DNA from 3 places in the Sphaerimonospora cavernae genome. Region 1 is predicted to be linked to each of the others. Evidence: riboswitches for the same ligand, from Rfam matches in the RefSeq annotation. Region 1 holds a riboswitch; each other region holds the start of a gene.
The links. A riboswitch is a leader RNA that binds a small molecule or an ion and turns the genes downstream of it on or off. The one in region 1 is predicted to bind cyclic di-AMP.
Positions count from the first base shown of each region.

Region 2: linked by a shared signal. The riboswitch ahead of ACFHYQ_RS24055 (glycoside hydrolase family 25 protein) and the one ahead of ACFHYQ_RS23595 (coiled-coil domain-containing protein) in region 1 are both predicted to bind cyclic di-AMP.
Region 3: linked by a shared signal. The riboswitch ahead of ACFHYQ_RS28185 (CHAP domain-containing protein) and the one ahead of ACFHYQ_RS23595 (coiled-coil domain-containing protein) in region 1 are both predicted to bind cyclic di-AMP.

Region 1 is NZ_JBHMQT010000054.1:9,005-19,317, forward strand. Features, by position in the region: gene ACFHYQ_RS23545 (ATP-binding protein) at 249-728, shown strand; tRNA gene ACFHYQ_RS23550 (tRNA-Gly) at 913-983, opposite strand; tRNA gene ACFHYQ_RS23555 (tRNA-Pro) at 1,075-1,148, shown strand; gene ACFHYQ_RS23560 (VOC family protein) at 1,249-1,641, opposite strand; gene ACFHYQ_RS23565 (TrpB-like pyridoxal phosphate-dependent enzyme) at 1,839-3,200, shown strand; gene ACFHYQ_RS23570 (ATP-binding SpoIIE family protein phosphatase) at 3,310-5,043, shown strand; gene ACFHYQ_RS23575 (50S ribosomal protein bL37) at 5,064-5,141, opposite strand; gene ACFHYQ_RS23580 (DeoR/GlpR family DNA-binding transcription regulator) at 5,302-6,114, shown strand; gene ACFHYQ_RS23585 (hypothetical protein) at 6,230-6,421, shown strand; gene ACFHYQ_RS23590 (hypothetical protein) at 6,544-6,690, shown strand; cyclic di-AMP (ydaO/yuaA leader) riboswitch at 6,762-6,912, shown strand; gene ACFHYQ_RS23595 (coiled-coil domain-containing protein) at 6,926-7,858, shown strand; gene ACFHYQ_RS23600 (hypothetical protein) at 7,900-8,292, shown strand; gene ACFHYQ_RS23605 (M50 family metallopeptidase) at 8,418-9,722, opposite strand; gene ACFHYQ_RS23610 (LuxR C-terminal-related transcriptional regulator) at 9,924-10,313, shown strand, end outside.
Region 2 is NZ_JBHMQT010000055.1:6,641-16,953, forward strand. Features, by position in the region: gene ACFHYQ_RS24030 (isocitrate lyase/PEP mutase family protein) at 65-925, opposite strand; gene ACFHYQ_RS24035 (hypothetical protein) at 1,290-1,868, opposite strand; gene ACFHYQ_RS24040 (CPBP family intramembrane glutamic endopeptidase) at 1,890-2,678, opposite strand; gene ACFHYQ_RS24045 (sensor histidine kinase) at 2,964-4,769, shown strand; gene ACFHYQ_RS24050 (response regulator) at 4,766-5,428, shown strand; cyclic di-AMP (ydaO/yuaA leader) riboswitch at 5,654-5,793, shown strand; gene ACFHYQ_RS24055 (glycoside hydrolase family 25 protein) at 5,806-6,576, shown strand; gene ACFHYQ_RS24060 (aminobutyraldehyde dehydrogenase) at 6,699-8,120, opposite strand; gene ACFHYQ_RS24065 (NAD(P)/FAD-dependent oxidoreductase) at 8,146-9,357, opposite strand; gene ACFHYQ_RS24070 (ferredoxin) at 9,363-9,551, opposite strand; gene ACFHYQ_RS24075 (fumarylacetoacetate hydrolase family protein) at 9,572-10,313, opposite strand, start outside.
Region 3 is NZ_JBHMQT010000067.1:77,599-87,911, forward strand. Features, by position in the region: gene recD2 (SF1B family DNA helicase RecD2) at 1-2,093, opposite strand, end outside; gene ACFHYQ_RS28180 (serine hydrolase domain-containing protein) at 2,204-3,580, shown strand; cyclic di-AMP (ydaO/yuaA leader) riboswitch at 3,807-3,946, shown strand; gene ACFHYQ_RS28185 (CHAP domain-containing protein) at 3,960-4,685, shown strand; gene ACFHYQ_RS28190 (cation:proton antiporter regulatory subunit) at 4,923-5,405, shown strand; gene ACFHYQ_RS28195 (cation:proton antiporter) at 5,402-6,637, shown strand; gene ACFHYQ_RS28200 (molybdopterin-dependent oxidoreductase) at 6,710-8,878, opposite strand; gene ACFHYQ_RS28205 (MerR family transcriptional regulator) at 9,052-10,176, shown strand; gene ACFHYQ_RS28210 (MFS transporter) at 10,173-10,313, shown strand, end outside.

The DNA.
Region 1 (10,313 bases):
ATCCCAGCCGCTCCAATGGCACCTATCCCAGCCCACACAGTGTCACCAGTTCCGGCCCGGTTGACAAGGTCTCGTCCACGTAACCCCTGCCGCACCCCGAAAGCCGACTCTGTGCATTTGCACACGCCGAGTGCACGTGCATTTGGGGCTTGCATGGGGGGTGCTGACTGTTCCATTATGTCTTGGTGCATATTGGGTTACATATGCACCAAGACATGGAGAACGGGCCAGCGGGAGGTACGGGCAGCATGTCGGAGAAGCCCGGGTCCGCCGGTTCGTTGACCCGTGACGCGGGATTCGGTTGGTTCCTCCGTACCGCCAGCGAGTCCGATACCCGCACGTGTCCTCTGCGACCCCAGGCCGACTCCGTCGGCCGGGCACGTGAGGTCACCCGCACCACCCTGCGACAATGGGGCCTTCCCGAACTGAGCGAGGACGCGTCTCTGGTCGTCTCCGAACTGGTGACGAACGCCGTCCGTTACGCTCGGTATCCGGTCGGCGAATGGAGCGATCACCCGATCACACTGGTACTGCTCCGCATCGCGCCACATGTCCTGCTGGCGGTCTCCGACCCCAGCGACCGCATCCCCGCGCCGAAGGAACCCGACTTCATCTCCGAACACGGCCGCGGTCTCTACATCGTAGAGACCTACAGCCAGGCCTGGGGATGGGATCCCCTCGACCACGGCGGCAAGGCCGTGTGGGCCCTTCTGCGCAGCTCCGCCTGACACCACTTCGGCCTCGGGCCCTTCGCCGATCGCCGGCTTCATGACGTTCGAGCACAGGGGCGGGACATCTCCGCAGCCCACATAAGCCTGGTCCAGGTAAACAATCGGCACCGATTGCGGCGGTTTTCGGGCGATCACGAAGGCCAGGCCTCCCGTACGGGATGACCTGGCCTTTTGCGTTCGGAGCGGACGACGGGAATCGAACCCGCGTAGCCAGTTTGGAAGACTGGGGCTCTACCATTGAGCTACGTCCGCGCGCGGCCGGCTGTCCATCTGGTTTAGACTTCATCCGGTCGTCAGGGCGTAAGCGTACCGGAGTCCCGGAGCGTTCGCGTACCCGGCGAGACGGGGCGTGGCGCAGCTTGGTAGCGCGCTTGCTTTGGGAGCAAGAAGTCGCAGGTTCAAATCCTGTCGCCCCGACTGCTCTGACCAGTCAGAAGGCCGCTGCCGGAGATCGGGAGCGGCCTTCCGCATGACTGATCGGGTGGCCGGCATCTCCGCTGGCCTCAGGTGACGGGCCTCACTCGTCCACGACGTACGGGTGCGTGAGGAACTCGAGGGCGTGACCGTCGGGATCGTCCACGTAGACCCCGCGTCCATGATGCCGATGGTTGATCTCCTGCGGCTCCTGGTGGTGCGGGCCGCCCCAGTACGGCAGGTCGCGCTCGACGATCCGCCCGTGGATCTGGTCGAACTCCTCCTCCGAGACCAGGAACGCCAGGTGCTGCATGATGATGTGGTCGGAATCGACGATGGAGTCCGCGTAGTCGACGGTCACGCCGTTGGCGAGCGGGACGGTCGCGAACGGTCCGAACTCCTCAGGCTCGGGCGCTCCCAGCAGGGCGGTGAGGAACCGGGCCGAGGCGAACCGGTCGGTGCTGTGCATGATCGTGTGATCCAGTTGTGCGGGCACGGGACCTCCAGGCGGTCGGATCCGGTGTGACCCTTCCCTTCCGAGGCTACAAACCGTGTTTCCGGCCCTGCCAGGCACGGGTTCGCACCGATCTGGCCCGCGTCCTTCCGCGGAGCCGCGCGTACTCGCAGACTGGTGTTCACGCCGGATCGGTCGTCCGGCAGCGCCGGGAGTCATACGGGAGAGGAGTGGATGACGTGGCGAACGAGCCGACAAGGGTGCTACTCGACGAGTCACAAATCCCACGAAACTGGTACAACATTCTTCCTGATCTTCCGAAGCCTCCCCCACCGCCGCTCCACCCGGCGACCCTGCAACCCATCGGCCCGGACGATCTGCTGCCGTTGTTCCCCGCGGACCTGATCGCGCAGGAGGTGACCCGGGACCGTCACGTCCCCATCCCGGAGGACGTCCTCGACGTCTACCGCCTCTGGCGCCCCACCCCTCTGATCCGCGCCCGCCGACTCGAAAAGAGCCTGAGCACCCCGGCCAGGATCTACTACAAGTACGAGGGCGGCAGCCCCTCGGGATCTCACAAGCCCAACACCGCGGTCCCGCAGGCCTACTACAACGCCCGACAGGGCGTGCGCAGGCTGACCACGGAGACCGGCGCCGGCCAGTGGGGCTCGGCGCTCGCGTTCGCCTGCGCCCAATACGGCCTGGCCTGTGAGATCTGGATGGTACGGGCCTCCTACGACCAGAAGCCCTACCGCAGGACGCTGATGCGGACATATGGCGGCACCGTTCATCCGAGCCCCTCCGCGGTGACGACGACGGGCAGCAGGATCCTCGCCGAAGACCCCGGCTGTCCCGGCTCTCTCGGCATCGCGATCAGCGAGGCCGTGGAGGTCGCCGGCGGCCACGACGACACCCGGTACGCACTCGGCTCCGTGCTCAACCACGTGCTCATGCATCAGACCGTCATCGGGGAGGAGGCACTGGAGCAGCTCGCCATGCTGGGTGAGACACCCGACCTGATCATCGGCTGCGCCGGTGGCGGCTCCAACTTCGCCGGCCTGGTCTTCCCGTTCCTGCGAGAGAAGCTGGCCGGGCGGATGGGCCCCGTGCTGCGCGCGGTCGAACCGGCCGCCTGCCCCTCACTGACGAGGGGCGTCTACGCGTACGACTACGGAGACAGCGCGGGGTTCACGCCGCTGCTGAAGATGCACACGCTCGGGCACACGTTCGTGCCGGACCCGATCCACGCGGGCGGCCTGCGCTATCACGGCATGGCCCCACTGCTGTCGCACATCTACGAACTCGGCATGGTGGAGGCGGTGGCCAAGAACCAGTCCGAGTGCTTCAAGGCCGGCCTGCGGTTCGCCCGGACCGAGGGCATCGTGCCCGCCCCCGAGCCCACGCACGCTCTCGCCGAGACGATCGCGGAGGCGCTGCGCTGTGCCGAGACGGGCGAGCCGAAGGTGATCGTGACCGCGGTGTGCGGACACGGCCATTTCGACCTGCCCGCCTACGAGGGCCACCTGGCCGGCCATCTGGAGGACGTGCCGCTCCCCCAGGAACGGATCGACACGGCGCTCGCTCAGCTACCCGCGGTGTGACCATACCGAGATGAACCGATATGGATCATTCATCGCAAGTAGCTGAAATGCACGGTAGTGATTCATACGATTCTCAGGCATCCCACCGTCCCTCTCCGGAGTAGCCGATTTGGACCGGAACTGCGTCATCAAGGACCCCGCCCCCCGAGACCGGGCGGAGTGGCGCCGCGGCAGCGCCGCGGCAGCGCACGAGCGGCTGGCCTTTCTCAACGAGGCGAGCCATCGGATCGGCACCACCCTGGACCTGGCGGAGACGAGCAGGGAACTCGCCGACGTGGCGGTCCCGCGCTTCGCCGACACGGCGGCCGTCCTGGTCCAGGATCGGTTGTTGATCGACGGGGAGCTTCCCTCCCGCCAGATCGACGGCAGCTCACTCGTCCGCCGGGTCGCGGTGGCCGTGGCGATGGAGGACCCGCAGCCGTGGCTCAACGCCTTCCCCGTCGGCGAGGTGACGGTCTTCTCCGCGATGCTGCCGCACACGCAGAGCATGGTCAGCGGTAAGCCGCTGATGTACCCCGTCCTCGACAAGGAGAGCGCCCGGGTGATCGGCGCCGGCGTAGACCGTGAGGACGCGATCGTGGAGCTCCTCACCGACTCCTCCTTCCTCACCGTGCCCCTGCGCGCGCGAGGGCGGGTTCTCGGCTGCGCGGTCTTCAGTAGACGGCCGGGCGGCCGGCCGTTCGAGGAGACGGATGTCGCTGTAGCCGAGGAGCTCGCGGCGCGGACCGCCGTGTGCATCGACAATGCCCGGCTCTATTCCCGCGAGCACCGGACCGCCCTGACCCTGCAGAGCAGCCTGCTTCCCGCCGAGCTGCCGCAACCGCTGGGCATGGACATCGCCTCGCGCTATCTGCCGGCCAGTGACCTCATGGGCGTCGGCGGCGACTGGTACGACGTGATCCCCCTGCCGGGATGCCGGTCCGCGCTGGTTGTGGGCGATGTGATGGGCCACGGCACCCGGGCCGCCGCCACCATGGGGCAGCTCCGTACGGCCGCGCGCACGCTGGCGAGCCTGGACCTGCCGCCTGACGAGGTGCTCTTCCGACTCAACCTGATGAGCCAGGACCTCGATCCCACACAGATCGCCACGTGCATCTACGCCGTCTACGACCCGGTGACCCGCGGGTGCGCGCTGTCCAGAGCGGGTCATGTGCCGCCCGTGCTGCTGCACCCGGATCGCTCGACCGAGATCATCGATCTGCCCTCGGGGCTCCCGCTCGGCATCGGCACCGACCCGCTCGAGACGCGGGAGCTGACCCTTCCGGCTGGCAGTGTGCTGGCCCTCTACACCGACGGCCTGGTGGAGAGCCGTGAACGGGACCTCGACGCGGGCATCATGACGCTGCGCCGTCTACTCGCCGGCGCCGTCGACGATCTAGAGGACATGTGCGACGTGACGATCAGCGGCCAGCGGTCCAGCCACGAGCGCGACGACATCGCGCTGCTGGTGGCCCGGGTGCGAGACCTCGACCCGGACGAGATCGCCTCCTGCCCGCTGCCCGCCGACCCGAGGTTCGTGGCGCACGCCCGCCGTTTCGTCCGCGACACCCTGGCCGCCTGGGGGCTCGGCGGGATGGCGGACAGCACTCAGTTGATAGTGAGCGAGTTGGTCACCAACGCGCTCAAGCACGGCTGGCCGCCGATCGAGCTACGGCTGCTCCGCGGCCGGACGCTGGTATGCGAGGTCGTCGACGGCTCGGCGACCACCCCTGCCCCGCGTATGCCCGCGCCCGATGAGGACACCGGCCGGGGCCTCCAGCTCATCAAGCGGTTCGCCTACCGCTGGGGCACCCGGCCGACGCCGTACGGAAAAATCGTCTGGGTGGAGCAGAACCTCCCCTGACGACCCTGAGTCCCCGTGCTCTAGCGGCCGGTCGGGCGCTTACCGTGGTTGGCCTTCTTCTTCTTGCGTGCCTTGGACCTGCGTGCGCGCTTCGCCATGAGGGCCCGCCTTTCTCGTCCGGCTTTTCCTCACTGTCCCCCGCCCGGCGATGCCGTACAAGGGGGAAGAGCCGATCCATGCATCCTCGTCACCATGAATCAACATTCCTGCTGCTGCTATCTGGCATAATTTGTTGGAACCCGTTGATAGGAGCGATGGATGCTGGCCCAGCAACGGCGGCAGGCGATCCTGGAGCGAGTCCGGAGGACGGGCGGTGCGCGCGTCGCGGAACTCGTACGCGACCTCGGGGTCTCGGACATGACCATCCGACGCGACCTGGAGGTCCTGGCGAACCGCGGACTGATCGAGAAGGTTCACGGCGGGGCCACCGCCGCCGGAGCCGGATCCACCGAGGAGCCCGGTTTCGCCGCCAAATCGATGCGCCAGCAGACGGAGAAGGAGGCCATCGCCCGGCGCGCGGCCCGGCTCGTCCAGCCCGGCGGCGCCGTGGCGCTGTCGGCCGGCACCACGACATGGGCCCTCGCCCACCATCTGGTCGAGGTGCCCGAGCTGACCGTCATCACGAACTCCGTGCAGGTCGCTGACGTTTTCCACCGGTCGGGACGGAGCGATCAGACCGTGGTGCTGGTCGGCGGGGTGCGCACGCCGTCGGACGCGCTCGTCGGGCCCGTGGCGATCACGGCCATCCGGTCCCTGAACGTCGACACGCTCATGCTGGGCATCCACGGAATGAACCCCCGGGCCGGCTTCACGACCCCGAACCTCCTCGAAGCCGAGACAGACCGGGAGTTGGTCGCCGCCGCGCGGCAGCTCGTCGTGCTGGCCGATCACACCAAGTGGGGCACTGTCGGCATCAGCACCATCGCCCGCCTCGATCAGGCTCATGTCGTCGTCAGCGACACGGGACTGCCCGATGAAGCGCGGGCCGAGCTGTCCGAGCACATCGGCAAGTTGATCCTCGCCGATCCGGCCGGGGACGGCGAGCTCGGGCACCGGAAACCGGCGCAGTGAACGGCGACACAGGCGACACAGGCGGCACAGACGGCACAGGCGATACCCGACGTCGCTCGTGACCCGGCAGGTGACAGCACGGGCGACGACGTGACCGACGACATGAACGGCATGTGTGAACGACAACGTGAAGCGCACGATCACCCATCTCGCCGACGGCCGTGAGCTCATCTACTACGATCGGCGGGACGACGTGGACCACAGCGCCGCCGAGGCGGATCGGCGTCTGGTAGCGTCATCGCGTCAGGTACCGCCGGACGGGCGAGAACGGAGCCGCAAGGTTCGAAAGCCTGTGGAGACCCGGTAAGACCACCTTGGTGGCACAGGTCGATGAAGCAGGAAGCCGCAGAAGTGTCGCATGTGCGGCACAGGCTGAATCTTCGGCATTCATGCCGGAGAGCGCGTCAAGACCCGCTGCTGGACGAGTGGGTGGCGGTCGACGGACACCGCCAGACCCGCACCCATCTCCCCTCCGCAGAAGAGTGTCCCCTGTGCCCCGCCCACCCTGGATCGGAGATCCCCTCCCCCTACGAGGTGGCGGCCCAGATGCTGCGCCAAGCCGAGATCACGGTCTGATCTCTGAATGATTGCGACTCGGGGTGGCATCCGGCGTTTCCGTACCACTATTATCCATCGCATCGTCTGACTCAGCCGATGCGCCTAATCCTGAGTGCCTCACTCGGGAGCCGAGGACCCATGGAACGTGGGGTGAAGGCACGACGTTCGTGTTCAACGCAGTGCCCGGGCGTCTCCAGCCCGAACCCGTCAGCTAACTCGGCAGGCATATGGAGAGGAGTGGGCACTGCCCCGCGTGTTACCTCTGGCAGCCGGTGTGCTCGCGGCCACCGCGCTCGTGTTCGGTACGGCCACGGCGGGCCAGGCCGATCCAAAACCCAGCAGGAGCGGCCTCAAGAAGCAGCTCGCCGGCCTGGAGAAGAAGGTCGACCGGCTGATCGCCGACTACAACGCCAAACGGGTCGAGCTCGCGAAGGCACGTACGGCGGAGCAGGCCGCGCGCGACCGGCTCACCCGGGCCGAAGCGGACTACGACGCCATGAAGCGATCTGTCGAAGACTTCGCCTCACGGCAGTACCAGATGAGCGGCCCGATGCCGGTCCCCGACCTGACGACCTCGGCGCTCGTTTACCAGATGCAGCAGGAGCAGTCACTCAGGCTGAGCCGCTTCGACGAGGCGCGCACGGAACGTCAGCGTGCCGCGGAGGCGGCGAAGGATCTGACCGACCGGCTCAAGTCGCAGGCCTCCGCCGTGGCCGATCAGCGCGAGCAGGCCGAGAAGCTGATTGACGAGATCAAGGACAAGCTCGACAAGTTGGTCCCGGTCGCCCCCGGCAGACGGCCGGGTGGATCCTGGGCTCCGGAGCTGCCCACCGGCGCCGACAACATCACTCCTCGCACCCTGCTGATGCGCACGGAGGTGGTCGAGAGCTTTGACCTGCGTTTCCCGGTCGGCTGCTACCGCTCGGAGTCGAGCGGTGAGCATCCCCTCGGCCGCGCCTGCGACTTCATGATGAGCTCGGGCGGCTCGATGCCGACGCCGGAGATGAAGGCTCTCGGCGACACCGTCGCCGCCTGGGCGATCAAGAACGGCGCGAAACTGGGGGTGAAATATGTGATCTGGCGGCAGCAGATCTACAATCTCGGCTGGCCGGGCTGGCGCACGATGGCCGACCGCGGCGGGATCACCGCGAACCACTACGACCACGTGCACATATCGATGTACTAAGGACCACGAACTGTGGAAACGTTCTGCGCGAAGGATGACGTGTGGCAGTGGCACGAGTACTGGTGATCGGTCTCGATCCCGCCAAGATCCAGGGCTGGGACCCGGAGCCGATCCAGGCGGCGATGGCACGCGGTCAGGCGCGGTTCGACGATCATGGTATCGAGGCCGACTGGTGTCTGGTGGCACTCGACGAGAGCCCCGAAGGGATGATCGTGGAGGCGCTGACCCACGGAGACTACGTCTGCGTGGTGATCGGGGGCGGCATCCGCAAGCACGAGCCGTTGCTCGAATTCTTCGAGAAGGTGGTCAACCTGGTCCGGCAGCACGCGCCCGACGCAGCCATCGCCTTCAACAGCAGCCCCGAGGACTGCGCCGACGCAGCTCTGCGGTGGCTGCGCCGACCCGGCGCCGGCCCGGAAGGGCAGGCACCCTGACAGGGCACTGATCGCTCCTCAGGGGCCGGTACCCGCGTGGCGAGACTCTTCGGCGCCACGTGGCGGAAGGCTTCGGTGACGATCTGCCCGATCTCGTCCCAGTCCACCGGGACGTCCATCGGCGGTCAGCCGGAGATGCGGACGGGGTTGACCAGATCGGCGTAGATCAGCAGGCCGCCCATGACGACGAGCAGCACGGCCATCACGTACGTCAGCGGCAGCGCCTTGGCGACGTCCACGTACGCGGGCATCGGCCGTCGCCGGATCCGCGCGATGCCGCGCTTGAGACCCTCCCACAGACCGCCCGCGATGTGGCCGCCGTCCAGCGGAAGCAGCGGGATCAGGTTGAACATGCCGACCGCGAGGTTGAGCCCGCCGAGCAGGGTGATGAAGATATTGATCTTACTCTCGACGGGGATGTCCGAAGCGGCGATCTCGCCGCCGATGCGGCCCGCGCCGACGATGCCGATCGGTCCGTTGGGATCGCGCTTCTCACCGGAGAACGCCGCCTGCCAGACGCCGACCATTTTCTTCGGAATGTTGAGCATCGCGACCGCGGTGCGTTCGGTCATGTCCCACATCTGACCGAGCACGTATCCGGGCCCCTGCCGCTCGACCACCAGCGTGGGCGACACGCCGAGGAAGCCCACGTTCTTCTCCACCTTGCCGGGATCGTCGAGCAACGGCATGTCTTGGGAGATCAGGTCGACTGTGAGGGTCATGCCCCTGCCCGCCCGGTCGATGCCGATGGTCGCGGCGCCGGCGCCGTGCGCCCGGATGAAGCGGGTGGCGTCCTCCCACGACGCGACCGGCTTTCCCGCCACCGAGGTGATCCGGTCGCCGGGCAACAGTCCCGCCTTGGCCGCGGGCGTCGCCGGGTCGGAGTCCCGGCAGTCCCGCTTGGCTGCCTCCACTGCGGGAATCACGCACTTGGACACCGAGGACACGGTCGGCTTGGTCACCGTCACGCCGAACCCCATCATCACGATGGCGAACAGCACGAAGGCGAGCACGAAGTTCATCGCCGGGCCGCCGAACATGACGATGACCTTCTGCCACCAGGGCTTGCGGTAGAAGACACGGTTCTCGTCGCCCGGAACGATCTCCTCGGAGGCGACGGCTCGGGCGTTCTCGATCAGGCCTTGCCATGGGCCGGTCGATACGCTCCGTAGTCTGTTGGGATCGTCCGACGGCCGGGGCGGCAGCATGCCGACCATGCGGATGTAGCCCCCGAGCGGAATCCACTTGATCCCGTACTCGGTCTCACCTCGCCTTCGGGACCACATCGTGGGCCCGAAACCGACCATGTACTGGGTGACCCGGACGTTGAACAGCTTGGCCGGGACGAGATGGCCGATCTCGTGCAGCCCGATGGAGAGCAGCAACCCGACGAAGATGACCACGAATCCGGCTACGGAGAGCCAGTACATCAGCGTGTACCCCCGCGTCGGAGAAGCCGCCTTGCCATACGTCGCACTCTTCGAGGGTAGCCGACGGCGGCGTAAGGGGAGCGTGTGCCGACGTGTTTCGGGTACCCGTTCCTCGACCTCCGCTTGACCAAATGGAGACACTTCGTTGACACTGCGGAGCCGTTCGATCACCCTTTGATAAACCACCCAGAGGGGAGTGTCTTGATCCGGATCCTGGTTGCCGAGCACCTTCCGTTGGTACGGCGCGGCCTTGTGGCCTCGCTCGACGGCGAGAGCGACCTCGCCGTAGTCGCCGACGTCGGTTCGGCGGAGGACATCGTCCCCGCCGCCCTCGACGTCCGACCCGACGCCGCGGTCATCGACGTCGACCTGCCCGGCGTGGGCGGGCTCGACATCGCCGCCCGGCTCGGCGAGAAGGTTCCCGACTGCCGGGTGCTGATCCTGTCGGCCCAGCCCAACCCCGGCCACGTGAAGCGGGCGTTCGCCGCCGGAGTCCTCGGCTACATGAGCATCGAGATCGGGCCGGACCAACTCGCCGACGGCATCCGCCAGATGGTCTCCGGGCGCCGGGTGCTCGACACCGATCTCGCC
Region 2 (10,313 bases), on a different contig from region 1:
GATCGCCACTGACCGTACGGACTGTCCACCGATTTTCCGACAGCCCAAAGCTCCAACTCGTCGGTCATACGCTGCCCTCCGTCCGCCGTGGTTCGTCCGTCCACAGCGCGTTCGCCTCGGCGTAGCTGAGCACCCCGCGGGAGAAACCGAACGTGCCGTGCTCCGCGAGCTCCCGCCCCGCGGCGAGAGTGGCGCTGAGCGCGACCCGCGCCAGTGCGGACCCAAGGCTGATGCGCCGGGCACCGGCGGCGACGAGCTCGGCCACGGTCACCCCGGGCGAGCTGCCGGCGAGCACGTTGACCGGCCGGCCGACCGCCGCGCAGACGGCCCTGACCGCGTCGAGGTCCGGCAGGCCCGGGGCGTACAGCACGTCCGCGCCGACCGCGTCGTACGCCTTCAGTCGGGCGATCGTGTCGTCCAGGTCGGGTCGTCCGTACAGGAAGTTCTCCGCGCGGGCGGTGAGCGTGAAGCGGAACGGCAGCGCCCGGGCAGCCTCCACCGCCGCCTCCATCCGGCGCACCGCCTCGTCCAGCTCGGCGATGGGCCGGGACGGATCTCCGGTGGCGTCTTCGATAGAGCCGCCCACGGCGCCGGCCTCGGCTGCGAGGCGGATCGTGTCGGCCACGTCCCTGGGGGCGGGTCCGAAGCCGCTCTCCAGGTCAGCCGCGACTGGCAGGTGTGTGGCCGAGGCGATCGCGGCGATGTTGGCCAGGGTGTCCTCGCGGGTGACCTGGCCGGTGCCGTCCGTCCGGCCGAAGACGAGGGCGAGGCCGCCGCTGGTGGTGGCCAGGGCGGGGAATCCCAGCCGGGTGAACAGCCGCGTAGTGCCGGCGTCCCACGGGTTCGGGATCACGAATGCCGGGCCTTCGTGCAGCGAGGCGAACACCTCCGCGCGGCGCCGCTGGTCGGTGGGGTCCAGGGTCATCGGTCTTCTCCCCATTGGCACGCCGGTGCCGTCCTCGGTATACGTCACTTCCGCTCGATTCCGTCATATCCAGAGCGGATCGCCCGGACGGCCGACGAGACCCATCGACCATAGCCAGAGAAATGTTCGGCGCAGGCCGAACCATAGCTGCAGAAGATAGGAACGGCTTCGTCACATCCGCGACCTCATCACCCAGGCGGGCCGCTACGACACCAGCCACACCCGCCTGGTCTGCTTCAGCGGCACCGGTTTCAACGACAAGGCGCGCACAGCGGCAGACGCGGCACACGACGTTCAGCTGATCGATTTGGCGACCTTGTACAGCCGGACCTGACCGGAGCGCCTGCCCAAGCGGCAGGCCTACTCATGATCGGACCACACTGCGGCGTGAGCAGGGGACAGCGCGCACCTCCACGTCGCCGATCCCGGCCCGCGCGTGGAGCTCGATGGTGGGCGCGTCGCACATGCCGGTCACCTCGGGCTCGAGCACCCGGTCGAATCGGACGCCCGTACCGTCCTCGACCCTGTGGTCGATCTTCACCTCGCCCAGCCGGGCGTACCCGTGCACCTCCACCCGCGCGGTCGCCGGCACGATCACCGTGAGCTGCCCGACCGACACCGACGCGTTGAACCTGACCCGGGCGCCGGGCCCGAGAGCGAGGTCGGTCAGGTCGAGCCGGCCCGCACCCACGCTCACCGCGTAGTCCCGGATCTGGACCGCGCCGACGGGGTGCCAGACGAAGCTGCCGACCTTCCTAGGAATGCCGTTCATCGTCGATCCCGCGACCAGAACGAGCGACACGATCGTGCCGGCGGCGACGAGTGCCGCGCCCCGGCCGAACCACGTCGCGACGAGCAGGCCCGCCCCGATCGTGACGATGACCGTGCCACCGATCACCGGCAGACCGATCGAACCGGTGCTCGACTGCTGCACCGCGACCATGATCTCTCCAATCACCAGGTGTCAGTTCCGCGGCGCGCGACGCAGAAGAACCAGCCCGTAGATCGGGAAAGCTACGGCGCCCACAAGCAGAATCAGGGTGGAGGGTCCCTCGCCAAGGGTCTCCAGTCCGCGGCCGACGTTCTGGCTGACGTTGAACAGCATGTGCAGGGCGATCGGCGCCCACAAGCTGTGCGTGACCATGCGGATGCAGGCGTAGCCGATTCCGAACAGGCCGGAGACGACGATCAGCGGCACGACGTCTGACAGCGAGGCTCCCCAGACCAGAACAACCAGGTGCACCGCGCCGAAGCCGATGCCTGAGACGAGAGCGGCAAGCCACCGCTTGCGATGCGCGAACGCCCTGACGACCACGCCTCGCATCAGGGCCTCCTCCGCGAAGGAGTTCGGGAGTTCAGCGACCAGTGCCGCGGCCAACGCCAACGCACCCCCTTCGATGCCGAAGCCCAGCGGCCATGCGGCGAGCGCCACGGGCAGCGCCATGAGGGTCAGGTGGCGTGGCCGTGGCAGACGGGTGATGCCGACGGCTCGCCACGCCGACCAGCGAGACAACAGGACGAGGGTGGCCGCCGCGAGCACGAGGGTGGCGATCTCGCGACGCGCCGTCTCGCCCATCCCCGGGGTAAGCCAGGTGAGAACGCCGGCGGATGCGCCGACCAGTCCGAAGACGCCGACTATGATCGCGAGCGTCGCCGCAAGCGGCCGCCGCTCCACCCAGTTCGGCGCGGTCCATGGCAGGGCACCGGCCACGGCATGGTGGCGGTCATGTCGAACAGCCGGGTTCACCTTCATGGCGGGCGCCTCCGAGTCTCGTGGTCACGGCCGGGCCGGCCGCTTACCTCGATGATCTCGGGGGTGGTCCCTTCGCCGGATCGGCGTACCGACGCCACCCGGCTCAGCCGATCGCCACGGGTCCACTACGTCAAAAGTCTCAGCCCGGCGGGACGGCCGCCGCATTTTCGGACATCTCAAACTATGGAAGGGCAATAGCCCTGAACGTTGACATGGAGTACGATCACGGCTGCAACACTCCCGCCGGGGGTGCCTTAACTGGCCAGGCAAGGCGGGAGGGCCGACATGGCAGCTGCGCGAGAGAACGTCCGCGCCGACCGGGCGCCCGGCCCGGACGCCATCCTGGCCGCCGTGCTCTTCGCCGCCGACCGGTTCCTCGCCAGTGCCGAACCGTGGGAGACGAACATCGGCGAAGTCCTGGAGCGGCTCGGGACGGCGGCCGGAGTGAGCCGGGTGTACATCTTCGAGAACTACCTCGACGCTCGCGGCGGCCAGTGCACTGGCCACCGGTCCGAGTGGGTCGCCGCGGGGATCACCCCGCAGATCGACCACCCCATGCTCAGGGGGTTCAACTACGTCGACGTCGGCTGGGGACGGTGGGTCGGGCTGCTGGAGCACCGGGAGGTGATGGCCGGCCACGTCCGCGACTTCCCCGCGCCGGAGCGTCCCGAGTTGGAGGCCGAGGACATCAAGTCGATCGCACTCGTGCCCATCCATGTCGAAGACCATTGGTGGGGCTTCATCGGGTTCGACGAATGCGTGGCCGAACGGGAGTGGTTGCCCAATGACGTGGCGGCGCTCCGGGCGGCCGCGGACACCCTGGGAGCCGCGATCCAACGCGCGCGCATCGAGGAACGGCTACGCGCCCAGCAGGAGCAGCACCGCGCGGCGATCGAGGCGACCATGGGTCTCCTGCGGCGGCGGGTGGCCGCGCTGTCCCGGGTCGCGAGCGACATGGTCGTGGACCAGCCGCTGGAGACGACACTGCGGACCGCCATGGCGACGGTGGTGGAGGCGAGTGGCGGTGTGGCCGCCGCGGTCCACATTATGGAACGTGACAGCGGCCGGCTACGGTTCCTCGCCACCGACGGGCTGCCCGACGGCTATGAGGAGGGTTTGCGAGCGGCCTGGGACCTCGGCGTCGACTCCCCTGCCATAACCGCCCTTCATGAGCAGCGCGTGGAGGTGATCCGCGATGCCCCGGCGCGGACCCTGGCGCGGCCCCGGGCCGAGCCGATCCACCGGTTCCTGCCCCATGTCGAGTGGGACATCCTCGTGGCCGTTCCCCTCGGCACCATGGGCCAGATGTTCGGTGCGCTGCACGTCTACTACCTCCCCGATGACGAGCCGGCGGATGAGGAGCTCGAATTTCTCGTGGCGTTCGCGGATCAGATCGCCGTGGCGATCGAGAACGCCACCTTGCTCGCCGAAGTCCGGCAGAACGCCGCCCTGGTGGAGCGGCAGCGGCTGGCCCGCGATCTCCATGACTCGGTCTCCCAGGCACTGTTCTCGATGACGCTGCACGCCCGTGCCGCCGAGCTGGCGATGGACAAGCAGGGTCTCGGCGGGAACGCGTCGCTGGGACGCGCGGTGAGCCAACTGCGGGAGCTGACGCAGGGAGCGCTGGCGGAGATGCGCGCCCTCATCTTCGAACTGCGCCCCGGAGCCTTGGCCGAGGAGGGCCTGGTCTCCGCGGTACGCAAGCAGGCCGCCGCCATCGCAGGCCGCGAAGGCCTGCTCATCGATGTCGTCGACGAGACGGGCGAGCGTCCCGCGCTGGACGAAGCGGTCGAGGAACACCTCTATCGGATCGTCCTCGAGGCGCTGCACAACACCGTCAAGCACGCCGATGCCCAGCGGACCACCGTGACGATCACCCGGACCGGGTCGAGCCTGACGGTCTCGGTCAGGGACGACGGTCGCGGCTTCGCCCCCGATGCCGCTTTTCCGGGACACATGGGACTCGGAACGATGCGGGAGCGCGCGACACGCATAGGTGCCGGCCTCCACATCACGAGCACACCCGGCGCCGGAACCAGCGTCACGGTCACCGCGCCGATCACGAAACACACGGAGGCGACCAGCCGGTGAGCACCGCGGACAGCACGATCAAGGTCTTTCTGGTCGACGACCACCGCGTCGTCCGTACGGGCATGCGGGCCTTCCTGGAGATGCTCGACGACATCGAGGTGGTCGGCGAGGCGGGAACGGGGAAGGAAGCGCTCGACCGCCTGGCGGTTCTCGACCATTCGGACGAACTTCCCGACGTCGTCCTGATGGACCTGATGATGCCCGTCATGGACGGCATAGCGGCGACCCGAGAGCTCAAGGCCCGGTTTCCCGCCGTCGAGGTCATCGCGGTGACCAGCTTCGTGGAGGAGAAGAAGGTCCGGGCCGCCCTGGAAGCCGGGGCCACCGGCTATCTACTCAAGGACGCCGAGGCGGACGAGGTGGGGCGGGCCCTGCGTGCCGCGGTCCGCGGCGAGGTGCACCTCGATCCGGCCGCCGCCCGGCAACTGGCCGCTGCGATGCGGGCTCCCGTGACAGCCACGGCAAGCCTGACACCACGAGAACGAGAAGTGCTGGCCCTCATCGCCGACGGCCGGTCCAACCGCCAGATCGCGACCGCGCTGTCGGTCAGTGAACGCACGGCCCGCACCCATGTCAGCAACATCCTGGCGAAACTGGGACTGTCCTCCCGCACCCAGGCGGCCCTGTGGGCGGCCCGCGAGGGCATCACCCCGTCCTGACGGGCAGTCCCGCACACGGACGCGCCCCTCTCCGCGGAGGGGTGACCAGCCGACCGCGTCCCTCCGTAAGACTCCGATCCGGAGTTTTGTCCTATTTGCACCTTAATGGTGGTCCGTGTACCTTTTGTCGCCAACGGCATACGCAACGGTGACACCATCCCCGGTTGCGTTGTCCGTTCGTTGCCAGGATCCGCGCGTCCCCTGGCGGGAGCCGTCCCGTCAGAAGGTGCACGGCCGCCGACTCCGCGCCTCGCGGAGCCGGGGACCACCCCTCGGGTGAATCGGAGCGCGTCCCCCCAAGCGCGCCGTAGGGCGCTTCCGCCCGAACCCGTCAGCTGTCCCGGTAGGCGGCATGGAAGCAAGGAGTCAATCCCTTCATGCTGGAACACCGGTTCACCGCAGTCACCCCCTCTTCGCCGGCCTCGCCCAAGTACCGGGTGAGCCTCTCCGGCAAGCGCTTCCGTTCGCCTGCCGTCAGTCTGGCGATGGTCGTGCCGACCGCCGCACTCAGTGTCTTCCTGGCCGGGCCGGCGCAGGCCACGCAGCTCGCCCCCGGCGACGAGAACATCACGCTGATCTACGGCGAAGACATCTCCAACCACGAGCCGAACCACAACTGGGCCGCCAGTCCGGCGAAGTTCGGCATCATCAAGGCCACCGAGGGCCTGACCTTCCGCGACTCCACCTTCGCCCGATACTGGGACGAATTGGACAAGAAGGGCATCGTGCGGGGCGCCTACCATTTCGGCCACCCCAGCAACGACCCCGTCGCCGAAGCCGAGCACTTCCTCTCCATGGTGAACCAGCAGCCCAGCAAGCCCGGTGACCTGCTCGTGCTGGACCTGGAGGCCACGGACGGCATGTCGGTCAGCCACGTCAACGCCTGGGCCAAGACCTGGCTGGCCCATGTGAAGGCCAAGACCGGCGTCACCCCGATGTTGTACAGCGGCTGGAACTTCGCCAACACCTACGGGCGCGGCCTGGCCGAATATCCGCTGTGGGTGGCGCACTACAGCAAGGCCCCGGGCAAGGTCACACCGCCCGCCGACTGGAAGAGCTGGGCCATTCACCAGTACACGGAATATCCCATCGACAAGAACGTCTCCGCGCTGAGCCCCGAGCAGCTGCGCGCCCTCGGCCGCCGCTGACGCCGCCACTGACCAGGCACCGCTGACCACGCCGCCACTGACCACGGAGTCACGCCCTGCCGGCAGCCGGAGCACGGTCCCTCGTGCTCCGGCTGTCAGCGGTGAGAACGACCGTGGCGACGTCAGGTGTGGCTGATCATCACGTGCTTGATCCGGGTGTAGGCGTCCAGGCCGTAGCGGGACAGGTCCTTGCCGGTGCCCGAGTGCTTGAAGCCGCCGTGCGGCATCTCCGGGATGATCACCTGGTGGCAGTTGACCCAGACCGCGCCGAAGTCGAGTGCGGCGGACAGCCGCATCGCACGGCCGGTGTCCCTGGTCCACACGCTGGAGGCGAGCGCGTAGTCGACCCCGTTGGCCAGCTCGACGGCCTCCTCCTCGCTCGCGAACGGCTGTACGGTCACGACCGGGCCGAAGACCTCCTGCTGCACGATCTCGTCGTCCTGCCGCACGTCCGCGACCACGGCCGGTGCGAAGAAGTAACCGGGACGGTCGAGCCGGGAGCCGCCGGTGACCACGCGGGCGTGCCCGGGCAACCGTTCGAGGAAGCCGCCGACCCGCTCGGCCTGGGCCGCGTTGTTCGACGGACCGAGGAAGACGCCCTCCTCGTCGGGCCCGCCGACGCGCAGCGCCCGCGCCGCCTCGGCCAGCGCCGTGACGACGTCGTCGTACGCCCGCTCCTCGACGAGCACCCGGGTGACGGCGGTGCAGTCCTGCCCGGTGTTGAAGAACGCCGCCTCGGCGATGGCGCGCCCGGTGGCGGCGGGGTCCACGTCGCCGAAGACCACCGCGGGGGCCTTGCCGCCCAGCTCCAGGTGGACGTCCTTGAGGTCGGGAGCGGCGGCCGCCATCACCTCGGCCCCGGCGCGGGTCGAGCCGGTGAGGGCCACCATCTCCACACCCGGATGTCCCACCAGCGCGCGGCCGGTGTCGCGGTCACCGCACACGACGTTGACCACGCCGGGCGGGAGGACCCGGGCGCACAGCTCGCCCAGCAGCACGGTCGAGCCGGGCGTGGTGTCGGACGGCTTGAGCACCAGCGCGTTGCCCGCCGCCAGCGCCGGTCCGATCTTCCACGCGGCCATCATCAGCGGGTAGTTCCACGGCGTCACCTGGGCGACGACGCCGATCGGCTCGCGCCGTACGAACGAGGTGTGCCCCTCGGCGTACTCGGCGGCACCGAGCCCCTCCAGCACCCGCGCCGCGCCCGCGAAGTAGCGGATCGCGTCGATGGCCCCGCCCGTGTCGACCCGCATCGCCGTGCCGCGCGGCTTGCCGGTGGCCCGCACCTCGGCCTCGGCCAGCGCCTCCCGGTTCGCCGCCATCAGATCGGCCAGCTCGAGGAGCAGCCGCTGACGCTCGGCCGGGGTGGTTCGCCGCCAGGTCCGCGCGGCCTCGCCGGCCGCCTCGACCGCCCGGGCCACGGCCCGCTCGTCTGAGCGGGGCGCCCTGCCGTACACCTTCTCGGTCGAGGGGTCGACCAGTTCCATCCACTCGCCGGCGTCCCGGCGCTCTCCGGCGATCACGTTGCACAGCGTGTCCACCACGGTCTCCTCACAGGTCGGGTACGGCTCAGGCGGCCAGGGGGGTGCGGTTCAGCAGGGCGGCGCGGTAGCGGGCGACGGCGGACGGCATGCCGATCAGGACCACGCCGACCAGTTCGCCGTCGCGGTGGTAGCCGACCACGACCTCGCCGCCGAGGTCACCCTCCAGCACCCGGATGTCCGACTCGCCCAGCGCGGGCGCCCCGAACGACTGCAGGCGCAGCTCGTACTGGTCGCTCCAGAACGTCGGCAGCGGGGCGAAGGGCGTCGCGATCCCCTCCCCCAGACCGAGGTCGGCGAGCAGCGTGAGCGCCGCGTGCTTGGCCGTGTCGGTCGGGATGCTCCAGTGCTCGACCCGGCGGGGCACGCCGTCATAACGCGGGTTGGGGAAGCGGGCGATGTCGCCGACCGCGACGACGCCGTGCCGCCCCTCGACGCGCAGCGCGCCGTCGCACAGCACGCCGTCGGACAGGTCGAGGCCGTTGCCGTCCAGCCACTCGGTGTTGGCCACCGATCCCACGGCCTCCACCACGACGTCGGCGTCGACGCGGGTGCCGTCGGACAGCGCGGCGCCGGTCACCCGATTTTCGCCCATTTCGCCCATTTCTCCAAGGAACGCGGCGATCGTACGGCCGAGCAGGAACGTCACGCCGCGCTCCTCGTGGCGGCGGCGCAGCGCCGTGCCCAGTTCGTAGCCGAGCGGGCGGCGCATCGGGGCGTCCTCCGGCGCGACGACGGTGACCGACGCGCCCAGCGTGCGGGCGGTGGCCGCCACCTCGCAGCCGATGAACCCGGCGCCGACGACCAGCACGTTCACCCCGGGCCGCAGCTCGGCACGGAGATCGCGGGCGTCCTCGAGAGTCCGCACGACGTGCCGGCCGGCCGCGGGCCCGGGTAACCGCCTGGGCCGCATGCCGGTGGCGATCACGAGCCCGTCACAGGTCAGCTCGGCGCCGTCGCCGAGCCGTACGGCCCGGGCGTCCAGGTCGGCCCCCACGACCCGAACGCCCAGCCGCCACGTGACGTCCGCGACCGCCGGGCGGAGCCGGAACGCGAGCGCGTCGTGGGTCACCTCGGTGGCGAGGGCCTCCTTCGACAGCGGAGGACGGTTGTACGGCAGATGGGGCTCGTCGCCGATCGCGACGATCTCGCCGGTGAATCCCGCCGCCCGCAGCCGCTCGGCCGCGCGCAGGCCGCCCATCGACGCCCCCGCGATCACGACGCGCCGTGTGGTCCGCACCGCGGTCAGTCCTCGATCGTGATGGCCTGCAGCGGGCAGACGTCGGCTGCCTCCTCCACGGCGTCGCGCAGCGACTCGTCGGGCTCGGCGACGTAGACCAGGTGGCCGTCCTCGTTGATCTGGAAGACCTCGGGGGCGGCGAACACGCACTGCCCGTGGTCCTTGCAGACGTCCATGTCGACGATGACCTTCATGATGAGACTCCTTGCCGTGGTCAACGCTTGGGCGGACGGATGCCGCGGAACTCCCAGTCCCCGCCGAAGGCGGTCGAGATGACCTCCTCCGACTCGGTGGGCTGGGCGCCGCAGTCGTCCCGGATCGGAACGGGGCCGTGGACGATGTGATTGGTCAGCCTGCCCAGGCCCTCGACCTCGACCTCGACGACGTCGCCGGGCCGTACGGGCCGGGAGTTGGCCGGGGTGCCGGACAGCAGCACGTCCCCGGGGTAGAGGGTGATCGTGCGGGCGATGTCCGCGACGAGGTAGTGCATGTCCCACTCCATCTCGTCGGTGGAGCCGTCCTGCACGACCTCGCCGTTCACGTACGTGCGCAGCCGCTTGCCGTGGAAGTCCCAGCCGGTGACCAGCCCGGGGCCGAGTGGGCAGAGCGTGTCGGAGCCCTTCACGCGCAGCATCGAGCCCGCGTCGGTGTCGCGGAAGTCGTGCAGGCCGTAGTCGTTGCCGATCGTGTAACCGGCGATGTGGTCGCCGGCCTCGTCCGGGGAGATGTTGCGCGTGGTGCGGCCGATGACGATCGCGACCTCGCCCTCGTAGTTGAGGTACTCACACCGCTCGGGCCGTACGATCGCGCCCTTGTGCGCGTTCAGCGCGGAGGTCGGCTTGTGGAAGTACGTGGGGGCGGGCGGCAGCGAGGTCATGAACTCCTCGACCCGGCTGCGGTGGTTGAGATGCACCGCGATGATCTTCGTCGGCACGCACGGCGGGAGATGGACGGCA
Region 3 (10,313 bases), on a different contig from region 1:
CGCTGCAGCATGGTCCACGCGCTGGTCGCCAGGGGGATCACCACGGCGGGGTACTCGCTGCCCTGGGAGCGGTGGATGCTGACCGCGTAGGCGTGGGCGAGCTCGTCGAGTTCGTCGAAGGAGTAGTCGACGTCCTCGTCCTCGTCGGTGCGGACGGTCAGCCTGCTCTCCTCGGGGGTGATGTCGGTGACGACGCCGACCGTGCCGTTGAACACCCCGGCCGCGCCCTTGTCGTAGTTGTTGCGCAGCTGGGTGACCTTGTCGCCCACCCGGAAGACGCGCCCGCCGTAGCGGCGTTCGGGCATGCCCTCGCGGGCCGGCGTCAGCGCCTCCTGCAGTGCGGTGTTCAGCGCGCCGGCGCCTGCGGCGCCGCGGTGCATGGGCGCGAGAACCTGGACGTCGCGCCGGGGGTTGATCCCGAATTTGGCCGGGATGCGCCGGGCCACCACGTCGACGGTCAGCGCGGCGATCTCCTCCGGTTCCTCGCAGGGGAACAGGAAGAAGTCGGCGAACTCCCGGACCAGGGGCTGCTGCCCGGTGTTGACCCGGTGGGCGTTGACGACCACGCCGGACTCCTGTGCCTGGCGGAAGATCTGCGTCAACCGTACGCGGGGGATGTCGGGCGCGGCCAGCAGGTCGCGCAGCACCTCCCCGGCGCCGACCGACGGGAGCTGGTCGACGTCGCCGACGAACAGCAGGTGGGCGCCGGGTGGTACGGCTTTGGCGAGCTTGTTGGCCAGCAGCAGGTCCAGCATGGACGCCTCGTCGACCACGACCAGGTCGGCGTCCAGGGGGTTGTCGCGGTCATAGGAGGCGTCCCCGCCCGGGCGCAGCTGCAGCAGCCGGTGCACGGTGGTGGCCTCGTGGCCGGTCAGCTCCGACAGCCGCTTGGCCGCCCGTCCGGTGGGCGCGGCGAGGATGACCTTGGCGCGTTTCGCCCGGGCGAGTGTGACGATCGAGCGGACGGTGAAGCTCTTGCCGCAGCCGGGGCCGCCGGTCAGGACGGCGACCTTCTCGGTCAGCGCGAGCCGTACGGCCTGGGCCTGCTCGGGCGCGAGGTCGGCGCCGGTCCTGCCGCGCAGCCACTCGAAGGCGGTGGGCCAGTCGACCCCGTCGAAGGCCTTCAGCCGGTCGCGGCCGGAGGCCAGCAGGCCCCGCAGCGTGCCGGCCAGGGAAAGCTCGGCGCGGTGGAACGGCACGAGGTAGATCGCCGGGACGGTGCTGTCCCCGCTCTCCCCCGCCGGGACGTCCTCGCGGATGACGCCCTCCTCGGCGGCCAGTTCCTCCAGGCAGGCGGCGGTCAGCTCGGCGGGCACCTCGAGGATCTTGACGGCGTCGGCGACGAGGTTGGGCGCCGGCAGGTAGCAGTGGCCGTCGTCGGCGGCCTCCGACAGCGTGTAGCGCAGCCCGGCCTTGACCCGCTCGGGGCTGTCATGGGGGATGCCGACCGCCTGGGCGATGGTGTCGGCGGTCTTGAACCCGATGCCCCACACGTCGTCGGCGAGGCGGTAGGGCTCTTTGCGTACCACGCCGATGGAGGCTTCGCCGTACTGCTTGAAGATCCGCACGGCGATCGAGGTGGACACGCCGACGCCCTGCAGGAAGATCATCACCTCTTTGATGATCTTCTGTTCCTCCCAGGCGGCGGCGATCATTCGGGTGCGTTTCGGGCCGAGCCCGGGGACCTCGACCAGCCGCTCGGGCTCCTCCTCGATCACTCGGAGGGTGTCGGTGCCGAAGTGGTCGACGATCCGCTCGGCCATCTTCGGGCCGATGCCCTTGATCAGTCCGGAGCCGAGGTAGCGCCGGATGCCCTGGACGGTCGCGGGCAGGACCGTGGTGTAGGACCACACCTCGAACTGCCTGCCGTACCGGGGGTGGGATCCCCACCGGCCGGTGAGCCGCAGCGACTCGCCGACCTGTGCGCCCAGCAGCGGTCCGACGACGGTGAGCAGCTCGCTGCCCGAGCGTTCGGCGGCGACCCGGGCGATCGTGTAGCCGGTCTCCTCGTTGGCATAGGTGATCCGTTCGAGCACCGCCTCCAGCACGGTGCCCGGCGGCCTGTCCGCTGCCGCGCCGGGAGGATTGGTCATGGCTGGCATTGTCTCCCAGACGGGGTCGCGCCGCGTACGGCCTGCCCCCGTGCTCTGCACCGGATCCGGCGCCGCCGGGGCGCTAGCCTGGTGCGATCGACGATGCTGTCGTGACTGGGGAGGTCGGCGGGATGGTTCTGGAGGGTACGGCTCGCGCGATGCTGCGCAGGCTGGCGGTCGAGCAGGCGCAGTCGCGGGTGCCCTCGCTGGTGGCGGCGGTGGTCCGGGGCGGGCAGATCGCCTGGTTCGGGGCCCGGGGGCGGGTCGGCGGGCAGCGGCCGGACCGGGACACGCAGTACCGGATCGGGTCGATCACCAAGACGATGGTGGCGGTCATGGTGATGCGACTGCGCGACGAGGGGCGGCTGGACCTGCTCGATCCGTTGGACAAGCACGTGCCGGGCACGCCCGTGGGTGAGGCGACGATCGCCCAGTTGCTGTCGCACACCAGCGGGCTGACGGCCGAGCCGCCCGGTCAGTGGTGGGAGCGCACGCCGGGGGTGGCGGCGGCCGAGATGATCGGGGCGATGGGGCCGGAGTCGGCCCGGCATCGCCCGGGGCGGCGCTACCACTACTCCAATGTGGGGTTCGGGCTGCTGGGCGAGCTGGTGGCGCGCAAGCGGTCGGCGCCGTGGGAGCAGGTCGTGTGCGAGGAGATCCTCCAGCCGCTCGGCATGCGCGACACCACCGCGCGCCCGCGATCCCCGCACGCGAGCGGGTACGCCGTGCACCCGTGGGCCGATGTGCTGCTGCCGGAGCCGGAAAACGACCACGGCGCGATGGCCCCGGCCGGGCAGATGTGGTCGCCGGCGGCCGACCTGGCGCGCTGGGCGGCCTTCATCTGCGGTGACACCGCGGAGGTGCTGCGTCCGGACACGCTCGCGGAGATGCGTGAGCCGGCCATCGTGGAGGACGGCGACTCCTGGAGCCGGGGGTACGGCCTGGGCTTCCAGCTCGCCCGGCACACCGGTCCGCGCGGCCCGCGGCGGCTGGCCGGCCACACCGGGTCGATGCCCGGTTTCCTGGCCACGGTGTGGGCCGATCCCGCCGACGGTGTCGGCGTGCTGTGGCTGGCCAATGCCACCTCGGGGATGCGCGGGCCGCTCGACACCGATCTGCTGGACATCCTCGCCGAGCACGAGCCGCCGCTGCCGGCCGAGTGGGTGCCCACCGAGGTCGACGACGACCTGCTGGCACTGACCGGGCCGTGGTATTGGGGGCCGACGCCGTACGTGCTGCGGGTGCTGCCGCGGCGGGGGTTGTCGCTCACGCCGGTCAGCGGCCAGGGCCGGGCGTCGCGGTTCGCCGCCCGGGACGACGGCACCTGGCTCGGGCTGGACGGCTACTACGCCGGCGAGACCCTGCGGGTGGTCCGCTCCGGCGACGGCGGCGTGCACCTGGACCTCAACACGTTCGTGTTCACCCGAGAGCCGTACGATCCGGGGGCCCCAGTGCCGGGCGGTGTGGACCCCCAGGGTTGGCGGTGAGGGCCCGGCGGTGAGCCGTCGAGATGAAGGTGTGTCGGTGGGGACGGCAGCGGCTGTGCTTGCGCCGCCCCGGGGTTCCCACCGTCATGTCCAGTAAACCCCCCCTTGTCTTTACTTGACCGGCGGCGTGGTATCTATTACCTTTTAGGCAGCTAAGGACGCATATGTCCGTTTCTTAGGTCAACTGCGTCCCATCTCTGACCGACGCGGCGTCCCCTCCGGGGATGCCGCCCGGCCGCCGAGTCCGCGTCCACGCGGAGCCGGGGACCCACCTCTCCTGGGGTGAATCGGTGCGCTGTGCCGTGCCGTAGGGCGACTTCCAGCCCGAACCCGTCAGCTAACCCGGTAGGCGGCATGGAAGCAAGGGAGTAGACCCCGCATGCACGCCCTCAAGTCCTGTGTTCGTGCTGCCCTCATCACCGGCGCCGCGACCACCGCCCTCGTGTCCGCCGTGGTCGCCGGGCCGCAGGCCGCGCTGGCCACCACTACCCACGCCGCCCCCGCTCACGCCACCGCGGTCACGGGCCACATCGCGCAGGCCGGCGGCCACGGCAACGCCGGGGGCAACCCCGACTCTCTGGCTCAGATCGCCCGCACGCTGCCCAAGGTCGGCCCGAAGGACGTGCTGAAGCTGGCCGCCGGCCAGGTGGGAATCACCGAGAACAGCGACGGCGGCGGGACCAAGTTCCACGACTGGTACATGTCCACTCCGCGCGCCCAGGAGACCCTGGCCCGTGACGGCGGCACCCTGGACGGCTACGCCAACGCCCCCTGGTGCGACATGTTCGTCTCCTGGGTGGGCGAGCAGCTCGGCATCACCCCCGTCATGGGGTCGGACGCCTACACCGTCGAGCACGCGACGTGGTTCGCCGAGCACGGCCGGTGGGGCCACACGCCCAAGCCCGGCGCCGTGGTCTTCTTCGACTGGAGCGGCGGCAGCGACATCGACGGCATCGACCACGTCGGCTTCGTCGTCCGCGACAACGGTGACGGCACCATCGAGACCATCGAGGGCAACACCGGTGACGGCGGCGCCGTCGAGGAGCGCACCCGCTCCACGGGCTACGTGACGGGGTACGGCTACCCGCTGTACACCGCGCCGTGACGCGGTCGCTTGACGCCGGCCCCTGACGCGTACCGAACCCCGCGCCAAACCCCGGCGCCGGCCGGACCCCGACCCGGAGCAGCGATCGCTGCTCCGGGTCGGGGTCCGGCCGTTCTCCGCCCTACCCGACGCGGTTCGCCCGGTCTGTCATGTTCTGTAATGCTGTGGCGGTAGGAATACCCACGTAGGGCCGCCGGAGTCCGCGGCACCAGGAAAAGGAAAAGGTCAGGAGGAGACGTGGATCTCACGCGGACGGGACTGCCGGGGATCGGGCTGCAGCATGTGCTCACCACCGAACGAGGCCGGCAGGTAGGAGTGATCTCACATCACACCGGCCGCCGCGACCTGGTGATCTACGATAAGGAAGACCCCGACACCTGTGTGGTCACGGTGCTGCTCACCGCCGATGAGGCCAGCACGCTGGCCGAGCTGCTGGGCACCGGCCGCGTCGTCGAGCGCCTCAACGAGCTGCATCGCCAGGTGGAAGGGCTGGTGACCGAGAAGATCCCCATATCGGCGGGGTCGCCGTACGACGGGCGAGCGCTCGGCGACAGCAGGGTACGGACCAGGACCGGGGCGTCGATCGTCGCCGTGGTGCGTGACGGCCAGGTGATCGCCAGCCCGCGTCCCGATCTCGTGTTCGCCCCGGGCGACGTCGTCGTCGTCGTGGGCACCGGGGAGGGAACCGCGGCGGTGGCCGACATCTTCCGCAACGGATGACGCCCGTGCATGGTGCCATCCAACTAATCGAACTCGGTGCGATCATTTTGGCCCTCGGCCTGCTCGGGGCCGTGGCTTTCCGATTCTCCATCTCGGCGATCCCGCTGTACCTGCTGGCCGGTCTGGCCTTCGGGATCGGCGGCATCCTCCCCCTGACCACCAGCGAGGAATTCGTCTCACTGGGCGCCGAGGTCGGCGTGATCCTGCTGCTGTTCACCCTGGGCCTGGAATACACGGCCGACGAACTGGTGGGAACGCTGCGCACCTCGGCCCCGGTGGGTCTGCTCGACCTGGTGCTGAACGCCGCCCCCGGCGTGATCACGGCGCTCGTGCTGGGATGGGGGCCGGTCGCGGCCGTCGCCCTCGGCGGCATCACCTACGTCACCTCCTCCGGCATCACCGCCAAAGTGGTCGGGGACCTGGGCTGGCTGGGCAACCGGGAGACCCCGGCGGTGCTGTCGGTGCTGGTGTTCGAGGACCTCGCCATGGCCGCCTACCTGCCGATCCTCACCACGCTGCTGGCCGGGGCCGGTCTGGCCGCCGGCGCGATGAGCCTCGCCGTCGCGGGCGGCACGATCACCGTCATCCTGTTCATCGCGCTACGGCACGGCACCCTGGTAGGGCGGTTCGCCTCCAGCCCCAACGAAGAGGTGCTCCTGCTGAAAGTGCTCGGGCTGACCCTGCTGGTCGCCGGAGTCGCCCAGCAGTTGCAGGTGTCGGCCGCCGTGGGGGCGTTCCTGGTCGGCATCGCCCTGTCCGGCCCCCTGGCCCACAACGCCAGGCGGGTGCTGGAGCCGCTGCGTGACCTGTTCGCCGCGGTGTTCTTCGTGTTCTTCGGCCTGCAGACCGACCCGCGCCAGTTGCCGCCGGTCCTCGGGATCGCCGCGCTGCTCGCCGTGATCGGGGTGGCGACCAAGGTCGCCACCGGATGGTGGGCGGCCCGCCGGGCCGGGGTCGGGCCGAGCGGCCGGCTGCGCGCCGGGGCCGCCCTCATCTCACGGGGAGAGTTCAACATCGTCATCGCGGGCCTGGCCGTCAGCGGCGGCATCGGCGGCAAGCTCGGGCCGCTGGCCGCCGCCTACGTGCTCATCCTCGCGGTCGCCGGGCCGCTGCTGGCCCGCGGCGCCGAGCCGCTGGCACGGTTGCTGCGCCGCCGCACCATCGGGACCACCCAGCCGGTCGCCTGTACGGTCGCGCACGACTCTGTGGAAGCCTCGAACGAGATCCCCTGACCGGTCTCGGTCCTTGTCGCGGGGAACGGAGCGGACCGCTTGCGGCCAGGTACGCGGCGCGGCACCGAGTGGTCAGCGGGGGTGAATCGTGACGGGAACCCCGTTGAATACGGCGTTTCCGGACAGGACGTCAACCACCGTCTCATCCGTCAAGGCGTTGGCGTTGACCCCGGCATGCTTGTTCGCGACCAGCTGCCGGCCCTTCCCGTGCCCCCAGCCGTGCGGCAGGCTCACCACACCCGGCATGACCGACTCGGCAGGCTCCACCGGCACGGTCAGCTCACCGGCCGCCGAGCGGATCACGGCCTGCTCGCCCAGGCCGAGCCGGGCCACGTCCGCGGGGTTGACGTGCAGCGTGCAGCTGTTGCTGCCCCCGACGAGCGGCCCCACGTTATGCAGCCAGCTGTTGTTGGAACGCAGCTGACGCCGTCCGATCAGCAGGAACTCGGCAGGTGGCTCGGCCGCGCGCTCGTGCAGCCGGGCGACGTCGTGCGCCAGTTCGGGCGGGGCCAGCTCCACACGGCCCGAAGCGGTGCACAGCAGCTCACCCAGCCGTGGCCGCAGGGCGCCGAGGTCGATCCCATGCGGCTCGGCCAGCAGGTCTGCCAGCGACAGGCCGTAGGGGCCGAGCTTGAGCATGGCGTCCAGCATGAGCTCGACCCCGCTGTCGCCCCGCAGGGCGGCCCGCAGCTCCGCCGCGTCCCTGCCTTCGACCGGCGAACCGGGCGTCTTCACGGCGTTGCCCAGCAGCTCCCCGAGGATCACCTCGTCGAGCATCGCCGGATCGGCGTCCGCGCCCTGCCCGGAGGCGATGAGGGTGAGCCGTGCCATGATCTCGCCCTCCGACGGGCGGCCGGGCTCGAGCGGCAGGATCTGCGGTGAGAACCTGGCGTAGTCGCGGACGGTGACGGTCAGCAGCAGGAAGTCGTAGTGCGGCATCTGCAGGATGTGCGGCGGCGGCAGGATGACATGGGCATGCCGAGTCGTCTCGTTCAGGTACGGATCCACACAGACCATGAACTCCAGGTCCTGGAAGGCGTGGTCGAGGCGGGGACCGTTCGGCGCCGACAGCACCGGGTTGCCCGCCACCATGACCAGTGCCCGGACCTGCCCCTCCCCTGGAGTCTCGATCTCGTCGGCCAGCGTGGCGACCGGCAGTTCGCCCATCACCTCCGGAAGACCCCTGACCCGGCTGTGCCAGCGGCCGGTGACGAACGGTTGGCGGGTGCGGCCGAGTTCGAGTGTCGCGGGCTTGGCGAACATGACGCCGCCGGGCCGGTCGAAGTTGCCCGTCAGCACGTTGATCACGTCGACCAGCCACTGCACGGCCGTGCCGAACTCGGCGGTGCAGGTGCCGACGCGGGTGTAGACGGCGGCGGCGGGTGCCGCGGCGAGCTCACGGGCGAGTCGGGCGATGTCCTGCGCAGGCACCCCGCAGATCCCGCTCACGCGCTCGGGAGGGAACTCGGCTGCCAAGAGCCGCAGCTCCTCCAGCCCGTTCACCTCCAGGTCGATCAAGGTGAGGTTCTCCGACAGCAGCGTATGGACGATGCCGAACAGCAGATAGGCGTCGGTGCCCGGCCTGACGAACAGGTGCTCGTCGGCCATGGCGGCTGTCCGGGTGCGGCGGGGGTCGACGACGACGAGTTTGCCGCCCCGCTGCCGCAGCGCCTTCAACCGGCCAGGGAAGTCGGGAGCGGCGCACAGCGAGCCATGGGACACCGCCGGGTTGGCGCCGAGCACCAGCAGGTAGTCGGTGCGGTCCAGGTCCGGCACCGAGATGGCCAGCGGGTCGCCGAGCATGAATCCGCAGGCGACGTGCTTGGGCATCTGGTCCACCGTGCTGGCGGAGAAGACGTTGCGAGTGCCGAGAGCCTGCGCGAGGGCCCCTCGATACAGGATGCCGCCCATGGTGTGGAATGTCGGATTACCGAAGAACGCGGCGACGGCTTGGCGGCCGTGCGTCTCGATGACGTCGTGCAGCCCTCGGGCGACCACCTGAAAGGCCTCATCCCAGGATGCCTCTCGCCACTGTGATCCCTCGCGGATCATCGGGGCCCGCAGGCGGTCGGGGTCCTCATCGAGCCGACCCAGGCTCGCCCCCTTCGGGCAGGTGTAACCCTTGGAGAAGGGGTCGTCCGGATCACCCTTCACCGACAGGACTCGTCCGGCGTCATTGAGGGTGAGCCGCAGACCGCAGACGGCATCGCAGATGGGGCAGGTCCGGTGTGCAGTTCTCATCGGCGCTCCTGAGGCGGGGACGCCTTTCATGATGAGACGGCCGGACGAGACCCCTCATCTTCCATCGTGCGGTCAATCGCGGCCGATGTCGGCGACGCCGGGGTTGACCTTCACCCTGGGTGAAGCCGCAGGATCGTCGGCGTCGGCCACGGGGGCCGAGACGAGGAGGAGCGGTGGGTGAGCTGTTGACGATCGGGGCGTTCGCCCGCGCCGCACGGCTGTCGCCGAAGGCGCTGCGGCTGTACGACGAACTCGGGTTGCTGCGGCCCGCGGCGGTGGACGGGGAGTCCGGATACCGGTACTACGATCCGGGACAGCTGGAGCAGGCCCGATTGATCGCCTGGTTGCGGCGGCTGGGGATGCCGCTGGCGCGCATTCGCAGGGTGTGCGACCTGCCGGCGCCCGCGGCGGCCGAGGAGGTCGCCGGCTACTGGGAGCGGGTGATGGCCGAGACGGCGGCCCGCGGGCGGATGGCCACCTTCCTCGTCGACTATCTGTCGGGAAGGGGCAGCGCCGTGGAAGACGCCGCGACCATGCTCGGGATCCGGTACGCCGCCAGGTCGGAGTCAGGACTGGTACGCACGAGCAACGAGGACACCGCCTACGCCGGCAGCCGGTTGCTGGCGGTGGCGGACGGGATGAGCGGCCGAGCCGGGGACCGCGCCAGCGTCGCGGCCGTCGACGCGCTCAAGCCGCTGGAAACGCTGGCGGTTCCGGCGGATGACCTGCTCGGCGCGCTCGCCGACGCGGTCGCCGAGGCCGATCGGGCAATCCAAGACATCGCCGCGTCGGCGCCGTCGGGTGAGGCGGTCACCACGTTGACCGCCCTGCTGTGGTCGGGGTCCCGCCTGGCGCTGGTCCACATCGGCGACAGCCGGGCCTATCTGATGCGCGACGGGGGGCTGTTCCAGATCACCCATGACCACACCTACGTGCAGTCGCTGGTCGACGAGGGCCGGTTGACTCCGGAGGAGGCGGCCTCGCATCCTCGGCGGTCGCTGCTGGTGCGGGCACTGACCGGTACGGGCGCGGCCCAGCCCGACCTGTCGCTGCATGAGGCCGTGGACGGGGACCGATACCTGCTGTGCTCCGACGGGCTGTCGGCCGTCGTGCCGGCCGGGTCGCTGCGCGAGGCGCTGGCCGGTACGGGCGGTCCTCAAGAGGTGCTCAACGAACTGGTCGAGCGGGCGTACGCCGCCGGCGCCCCCGACAACGTCGCATGTGTGGTCGCCGACGTGGAGCGGCTGGACACCTCGTCCACGGACGGCGCCGGTCATAACGGCGGCGGCCCGCGATGAGCACCTCAACGGTGAACGTGCCGGCTATCAATGGGCCGGCGGCCCGGAAGATCGGCGCCTGGACGGTCGACCGCCGCCCGCTGGCCGTCCCGGCCTACCGGCGGTTGTGGTCGGCCTCGGCCGTGTGCGCGGTGGGC